Regions from separate parts of the Sporolactobacillus sp. Y61 genome, predicted to be linked through region 2. Evidence: riboswitches for the same ligand, from Rfam matches in the RefSeq annotation. Region 2 holds a riboswitch; the other holds the start of a gene.
The links. A riboswitch is a leader RNA that binds a small molecule or an ion and turns the genes downstream of it on or off. The one in region 2 is predicted to bind lysine.
Positions count from the first base shown of each region.

Region 1: linked by a shared signal. The riboswitch ahead of ABNN70_RS13660 (aspartate kinase) and the one ahead of ABNN70_RS04625 (amino acid permease) in region 2 are both predicted to bind lysine.

Region 1 covers NZ_CP159510.1:2,845,560-2,849,994, reverse strand. The annotation lists gene trxA (thioredoxin) at 1-278, shown strand, start outside; gene uvrC (excinuclease ABC subunit UvrC) at 422-2,206, shown strand; lysine riboswitch at 2,343-2,521, shown strand; gene ABNN70_RS13660 (aspartate kinase) at 2,666-3,910, shown strand; gene ABNN70_RS13655 (YslB family protein) at 3,976-4,435, opposite strand, start outside.
Region 2 covers NZ_CP159510.1:934,413-938,847, forward strand. The annotation lists gene ABNN70_RS04615 (isochorismatase family cysteine hydrolase) at 1-354, shown strand, start outside; gene recQ (DNA helicase RecQ) at 432-2,225, shown strand; lysine riboswitch at 2,316-2,499, shown strand; gene ABNN70_RS04625 (amino acid permease) at 2,658-4,124, shown strand; gene ABNN70_RS04630 (DUF1516 family protein) at 4,272-4,435, shown strand, end outside.

The sequences.
Region 1 (4,435 bases), 1.3 Mb from region 2:
AAACGTCTAAAGGACTTGTACTGGCCGATTTTTGGGCTACATGGTGCGGACCATGCAAAATGATGGCTCCGGTTCTTGAAGAAGTGGATTCTGAATTAGCAGATAAGGTGAAAATCGTTAAACTGGATGTCGACAAAAATCAGTCGACTGCAAGCAAGTATGGCGTCATGAGCATTCCGACCATGTTCCTGTTCAAGGATGGCGAAATTGCGGATAAGATCGTCGGCTTCACACCTAAAGAAGCATTGGTTGACCGGATTAACGAGCATGTCGGCTGATTGTTTTATTCTGACAAAGATTCATTAAAAAGGGCTGTCCGGCAGGATAGCTCTTTTTTCATTGCCCGGACAGTTGATTGTCTGGCGCTTGTGACTAATAATAAAAACGGTCTGTATGAATGATTGTAAAGGATGTACACGTTATGGAAAACAGGAAAATAAAAGAAAAACTCAGTCTACTTCCCAAACAGCCCGGCTGCTACCTGATGAAGAATGCCCGCGGTGAAATCATCTATGTCGGAAAGGCAAAAAATCTTTTCAACCGGGTCCATTCGTATTTCAGCGGGTCGCATGATGCTAAAACGCAGCGCCTGGTGGCGGACATTGCCGATTTTGAATACATCGTTGTTTCTTCAGAAATTGAGTCTTTATTGCTTGAGATCAACTTAATAAAGAAACACGAACCCCACTACAACATCATGTTAAAGGATGACAAAAGTTATCCCTACATCAAATTAACGTCTGAAAAATATCCGCGTCTGATTATTACCAGGAAAGTGAACCGGAGAAGCGGCAAATATTTTGGCCCCTATCCCAACGTGACCGCGGCGAATGAAACCAAGCGGCTGCTTGACCGACTCTATCCACTTCGCAAGTGTCACATTATGCCAAAAAGAGTATGTCTGTATTATCACATTGGCCAGTGTCTCGCTCCCTGTGTGAATGATATTCCCGCCAGCACCTACCGGAAAATGTCGGAGGATATTACCCATTTTCTGAACGGTGGAGGCTATCGGGATGTGAAACGGGAACTGAAAAAAAAGATGATGGAAGCAGCAGATAAGCTGAATTTCGAAAAAGCAAAAGAACTCCGTGATCAGATCCGAAGTATTGAAACGGTGATGGAGAAACAGAAGATTATATTGAACGACATGGATGACCGTGATATATTCGGCTATGCTTATGATAAAGGCTGGATGTGTGTGCAGGTATTCTTCATGCGCCAGGGAAAGCTGATCGAACGGGCGGTATCCATGTTTCCTTTTTATCAGGAACCGGAAGAAGATTTCCTGACTTTTATGGGTCAGTTCTACTCTCGTCAGAATCATATCAAGCCGAAGGAAGTCCTTATACCGGATCGTGTCAACCGCGATCTTGCCGAACAGATGCTGGGTATTACGGTCCTTCAGCCTCAGCGCGGGCGGAAGAAGGATCTTGTGCAAATGGCAGTCAAGAACGGCCAGATTGCGTTACGGGAGAAATTCGCATTAATTGAAAAAGACGAGAAGCGGACGACCGGAGCGGTAGAACAGCTTGGTGAAGCACTTGACATGCCGGCACCGCATCGAATCGAAACCTTTGACAATTCCAATATTCAGGGTGCGGATCCGGTATCGGCCATGGTCGTTTTTGAAGACGGACGTCCAAAGAAAAGTGATTACCGCAAGTATCGGGTAAAGACGGTCCATGGTCCGGATGATTACGCAACCATGAAAGAAGTGGTGCGTCGCCGCTATACCCGTCTGCTGAAGGAAGGAGCGGTGCTTCCGGATCTGATTCTGATCGATGGGGGAAAAGGCCAGTTATCAGCAGCCATCGATGTGCTCGAAAATGAATTTGGCCTTTATATCCCGGTTTGCGGACTGGCCAAGGATGACCGGCACAGAACAGCCCAGCTGGTTGCCGGAGAGCCTCCCGTGATTGTTCCGCTTGCCCGTAACAGCCAGGCTTTCTATCTGCTGCAGCGGATTCAGGATGAAGTACACCGCTTCGCGATTACATTTCATCGTCATGTACGTCAGAAAGAAATGCTGCACTCCGTCCTGGACGATATTCCGGGGGTGGGCAGGCAGCGTAAAAGGACTTTACTGCGCAAGTTCGGATCAATAAAAAAAATCCGTGAAGCAAGCAGTGAAGAACTGAAGGAAGCCGGTCTGCCGCAGAAAGTAGCGGAGTCCGTAAAAAAATATCTGGACAACTCCGACTGAAAGTGTTTGTTTCAGAACTTTTATTTTGTTATACTTTAGAAAAGTACAGTATTTTTGCGGAATAAGAATCAGAAAAACTGAGGCTCTGGCGGCGCCAGTGGATGTGTTTTTCTTTATTCACTTAAATTCATATTTCTAATGTGATAGAGGCGCAGATTCCATGAATAGGCAGTATGAGAAGGATGAAATTCGATGAGTACTGCGGGAAAGGGGAATCTGCCGAAGCCGGTCCGGTTCATCGCGGATTTGTGCTGGATCTGTATTGAACAAATGCAGGGCTGTCATACTTTTCGGGTGTGGAGAACTATCTCAGCATGTTGTGGAAAAACAGTTCAGCAGCGGGAGATTCTCGCTGCTTTTTGTCATCCGGGGAAAATACCGGCAGAAAGTTTCGGATCCCGGAAAGGGTATAAAGAACAGCGCAGGCAAGCCGTGATCATATAAAGGAGCGAGTGACGAGTGGCTTTATTAGTAATGAAATTCGGCGGGACGTCGGTAGCGACAGTTGAGCGTCTCCGAAGGGCAGCAGACAGAATTATTCAGGAGAAAGAGGCGGGAAACCAGATCATTGTTGTGGTTTCTGCAATGGGCGGAACAACGGATGACCTGCTTGCAAAAGCGAAACAGATTTCAAATCATCCATCAAAACGGGAAACGGACGTACTTCTGTCTACGGGGGAACAGGTCACGATTGCTATGCTGTCTATGGCACTCATTGAAAAAGGGTATGAGGCCGTTTCTTTCACAGGCTGGCAGGCAGGTATAAGGACGGAAGCGAGCTATGGGCATGCCCGGATTTCTGCTATCGATACCTCACTGATCCGTCCCTGTCTCAGGCAGGGGGGCATTGTCGTTGTCGCAGGTTTTCAGGGGGTGACAGAGTCCGGAGACATCACGACGCTTGGCAGAGGAGGATCCGACACCTCAGCTGTAGCGCTGGCTGCGGCTTTCGGTGCTTCAAGGTGTGACATTTATACAGACGTCACCGGCGTATTCACAACAGATCCCCGTTATGTAGACCAGGCGAGAAAACTGCGGGAAATCAGCTACGATGAAATGCTGGAGCTAGCCTATCTCGGTGCAGGTGTCCTGCACCCCCGCGCTGTAGAATATGCTAAGGATAATCATATTGAGCTGGTTGTCCGTTCCTCGTTTTCCAATGAACCGGGAACTGTGATAAAGGAGGAAGTCGGGATGGAGAAAACCAAATTGGTCAGAGGTCTGGCCTTTGAGAAAAATGTCAGTAAGGTTACACTTCTTGGTCTGTCAAATTCTGTGAGTGCTGTTTCACGGGTTTTCGATGTCATTGCGTCAAAACAGATCAGTATTGATGTTATTGTTCAGAATGTACTTGATGAGGCACAAACAAACCTTTCCTTTACAGTAGACAGGGATTTGCTGGATGAGACACTGGACGTTCTGCGGACTCACGAGAAGGACCTTGAATTTAACCGGCTGATTTTCGAATCGGGTCTTGCTAAAGTGTCCATCGTCGGCTCTGGCATGGCATCGAATCCCGGGGTTGCCGCGGAGATGTTTCATACCCTGGCAAAGGAAAAAATAAAGGTAAAAATGATCAGTACGTCTGAAATCAAGGTTTCAACAATTATTGATGAAGAAAAGCTGCCTGCAGCACTGGACACGCTGCACGAGACGTTCCATCTTGCGGAAGAGGAATCGAACAGCTTCCGGCCGGGGAATTAATCAATCCGTATTGAAAAAGGTTTCGGCAGGACGTCTCCTCCGAAACCTTTTTCATTACCCGGGCGTTATTTTGATGACTGATTGGCAGGTACAGGGTCTGACGCATCCCACTTAATATGGAAGATAACTTTTTTATTTTTTCCCGTTTTAATTTCTGTAACAGCTTCTGCAATAAAACCGTATATTTGCTGGATCTGTTCTGCAATGAATCCGGCTTCAAGGGAAAACAGAGCCGAATCCTGATCTTCCTTGATTTGATAATCGATAAGTGAGGAACGGCATTCAAAATCCATTTTTTTTCTGCTTTTATCCACTAGCTTCAGCGTTCCCCATCCAGCCTGCTCGAAGAACAATGGGATTTTCTCCTCACTCCCGGCTGGATAAAGGCGCGCCAGTTTGCGCCCCGACCAGTAGAGAATTGATGCGGATTCTTTACCGAGCAATTCGGGAATTAGCTGATTTCTGATTAATTCGTAACCGAAAGCCGGAACAGTGGCATCGCCGAACTGCTCCGGCTGCGGACAG
Region 2 (4,435 bases):
GGGGCGGCCTGGAATCTGGTGCAGCAAATCTTACCGGATCCGGAAGATTTCTTCATTATCAAACCCAGACACTCCGGCTTTTATGCAACGCCTCTTCAGGCACTGCTGACTGAACTTGGCACGCGCACGCTGATCCTCACCGGTGTTGCCGGAAATATCTGTGTGCTGTTCACGGCTAATGACGCCTATATGCGCGGTTACCAGTTGTTTATTCCGGCCGATTGCTGCGCGTCAAACGTTCAGGAGGACAATGATTTTGCACTGAAGATGATGAAAAATGTCCTGAAAGCCGATATTCGCGGACAGGCGCAAATAGATCCGGCTGACCTCTTATCGAAAAATCCGGTGACATAGCTAGTTAAGTGCCCCGGATCGCCGGTCAAGTTATGTTATGATAAAACTGCATAACAGGACCTGAGAGGTGAGAACGGATGGATGCGGCGCTTAATGTGCTGAAACGGTACTTTGGATACGACAGTTTCCGTAAAGGACAGGAAAAAATCATTTCAGATCTGCTGGCGGGCAGGGACACCGTTGCCATCATGCCGACCGGCGGCGGAAAGTCGGTCTGCTACCAGATTCCGGCCATGCTGATGCCCGGAGCAGTCCTGGTCATCTCGCCGTTGATTTCACTGATGAAGGATCAGGTGGACGCTTTAAAGGATATCGGCATTCCGGCGGGCTTTATCAACAGTTCACTGTCCCACAGCGAGACAGACGAGAGAATGGCAGCGGCAGCGGCGGGACGATACAAGCTGCTCTATATTGCGCCGGAGCGTCTGGAGCAGCCTGTATTTGTCCGAATGCTCAAGCGAATGAACCTGTCCCTTGTTGCCGTTGATGAGGCCCACTGCATCTCGCAATGGGGGCATGACTTTCGCCCGAGTTACCGCAGAATTGCCGATCTGCTGGACGGACTTCAGCCGAAGCCGGTCGTTGCCGCTCTGACCGCCACAGCGACGCCGGAAGTCACGGCCGACATCTGCCACCTGCTGCATATTCCCGAAAGTCAGGTTGTTGCGACAGGGTTTGCCCGTGACAATCTTTTGTTCAGGGTGGTCCGCGGTCAGAACCGGGATGCTTTTTTAATGGACTATCTGCGTAAGAATTCGGGTCAGCCCGGCATCATTTATGCGGCAACACGCCGGGAAGTGGACAGGCTGTATGGACAGCTGCACAGGCGTGGTGTAGCAGCAGGAAGGTATCACGCCGGACTTTCCGAGAAGACGCGGGCAGAAAACCAGGAGCGTTTTTTGTATGATGATATCAGCGTTCTGGTTGCGACAAACGCTTTTGGGATGGGTGTGAATAAAAGTAACGTCCGTTATATCATCCACTATAACATGCCACGCAATATTGAAGCCTATTATCAGGAGGCCGGCCGCGCCGGGCGTGATGACGAGAAAAGCGACTGCATCCTGCTCTTTTCCCCACAGGACATCCGCCTGCAGCGCTTTTTCATTGAACAGTCGGATATGGATGATGTCCTGAAAGCCAAAGAGTTCCGTAAACTGGATCAGATGATCGGCTACTGCCATGCTGAATCCTGTCTTCAGGCTTATATCCTTCGCTATTTCGGAGAAAAGAATCCGGCGCCCTGTCACCATTGCGGGAATTGTCTCGATACACGCGAGAAGGCTGATGTGACGGTGACAGCACAAAAGGTGCTTTCCTGCGTGAAAAGGATGCGCGAACGCTATGGAAAAACGATGGTCGCCAAAGTCCTTGCCGGCGCTTCCGATCAGAAGCTGACCCGGTTCCGGCTCGACCGGCTGCCAACTTATGGCCTCATGAAAGATCAGACGCAGAGACAGATCAGTGATTTCATCGATTATCTGACGGGTGAGCAGTATCTCGCTTTGCGGGGCGGGGCTTACCCGACGCTTTGTCTTACGCCGCGCGCGGTACCCGTCCTGAAAGGCGAAAGAAAGGTGTATAAGAAAGCTCGGGTTCGCGCCGAACAGCTTGTGGTCGATGATGCCCTGTTTGATCAGCTGAAACAGGTTCGTAAGAGGCTCGCCGGGAAAGAATACGTCCCTCCCTACATCATCTTCTCCGATCAGTCACTGCGTGAAATGAGTGCCCGCCTTCCGGCAACAGATCATGACTTTTTGATGATCAGGGGCGTCGGCCAGCAGAAGCTGGAGAAGTATGGACGCATATTTATGGAAGCCATTGCGAATTTTGAAGCGAAAACGGCCACTCCGGCGAAAAAAGGGATCTGAGGGGTGCCGTTTCATTTTTTGCTTGAAAATATTTTTCTGAAACGTTAAAATGAAGCCTGTTGACATTTTTGTCTGTACGCCTCACGTGTCATGTGAGGTAGAGGTTGCGGTATTTATGAGTAGTGCTTCAGAGGTGGCAGGACACTGATGAAGAAGCGCGAAAGGAAATACCGCCGAAGTTTGCCCGGCTCCTTTTCCGGGCGAACTGGGTCCGGTTCCGAACAGGGCCGGAACTGTCACACGCCCAATGCACGTGTGATGAGCTATCAGCAGATGACATGGACGGAAGCAGTGCAGATTTCACGGTAAAAAATCGTTTTGATACTGTTTCAGTGACCATAACCGTCCGCCGGTAGCACGTGTACCGGCGGGCTTTTTAATGGGGATCCGCTTTCGATCATGTCGCCTGTAAATTCTGGGAGGAAGAAATTCATGCAACAACATGCAGCAGAAGGGACACACAAACTACAGAGAAAACTCAAGTCCCGCCACCTGACGATGATCGCGCTTGGCGGCGCAATCGGAACAGGCTTATTTCTTGCAAGCGGCAATGCTATATATACGGCCGGCCCGGGCGGAGCACTTCTCGCCTATGGGCTGACCGGCATCATGGTCTATTTTCTGATGACGAGCCTCGGGGAACTCGCGGCGTATGTGCCGACAAGCGGATCATTTCGTACCTATGCGGCGCGTTTTGTCGAACCGTCTTTCGGCTTTGCTATCGGCTGGAATTACTGGTACAACTGGGCCGTGACGATCGCAAGCGAGCTCTCGGCAGCGACGCTGATCATGAAGTTCTGGTTTCCGGACTCGCCCTCCTATCTGTGGAGCGGGCTGTTCCTGATCCTCATTTTCCTGCTTAATGCATTGACTGTGAAGGGCTACGGCGAGTCGGAATACTGGTTTGCCTTTATAAAAGTGGCAACGGTCATTATATTTATTATTGTCGGTTTATTGATGATTTTCCGGATTTTGGGTGGCGGCGTACCGGGGTTCGCTAATTTTACTGTCGGTGACGCGCCGTTTCACGGTGGCTTTCTGGCGGCGTTCGGCGTTTTTCTTGCCGCCGGCTATTCTTTTCAGGGAACAGAACTGCTCGGTGTCACTGCCGGTGAGAGTGAACATCCGGAGAAAAATGTGCCGAAAGCTATGCGCACCATTTTCTGGCGTATTTTGCTTTTTTACATCCTGGCTATTTTTGTCATCGCGATGGTTATCCCCTATACCAGCCCTAATTTGTCGATTACAGATACGGTGATGGTCAGTCCGTTTACACTGGTCTTCCAGAAAGCGGGCCTCGCAGTTGCGGCTTCGGTGATGAACGCCGTGATTCTGACTGCCGTGCTGTCTGCGGGAAATTCCGGATTGTATGCATCGACACGTATTCTGTATGCTCTGGCAAGGAAGGGCGAAGCTCCGAAATTTCTGGCTTATGTCACATCGCGCGGCATTCCAATCTGGGCACTGGTCGTGACCACGGCATTCGGCATGCTTGCCTTTCTCGCCTCAGGCTTCGGTGACGGTATAGTTTATAACTGGCTTCTCAGCGCTTCCGGGATGTGCGGCTTCATTGCCTGGCTCGGAATCGCTGTCAGTCACTTCCGCTTCAGGCGGGCCTATGTGGCACAGGGCGGAAAACTCAGTGATCTTCCGTATCGGGCAAAATGGTTCCCGTTCGGTCCGCTCTTTGCCTTTGCTGTCTGTCTGATCGTGATTATCGGGCAGAGCTTCGGCGCATTTACCGGAGGGAAGATAGACTGGGGCAGTGTCATCTCTGCTTATATCGGTATCCCGATTTTTCTTACGATCTGGCTGGTGGCCAAATGGAAGATGAAGGACAGACTGATCCCGCTCACGGCCTGCGATGTTTCCAGGCATGAGGATGCGGGCAGAGAATAAACAGCTGAAAGAAAAGTCCTGAAGCGAGGCCGCTTCAGGACTTTGTCGTTGTGCGCACGCGTCTGGTCGGACAGCTCTGTCTGTTTCATGTTAGAATAGAAAAGAACGGGTTGCACCGAATGAAACAGCCAATGGGAGGTTAGCTGAATGCAGGAGATACTGTTACATATACACAGCGGTGTCTGGGGAATTATGATTCTTCTGTTCATCCTCAGTTTCGCATTTAATCGTCAGAAGGGATGGAGTATGGCCCTTCGTCTGACTTATCTGATTATGCTTGTCACCGGTGTCTGGATGCTTGTTCTGATCCA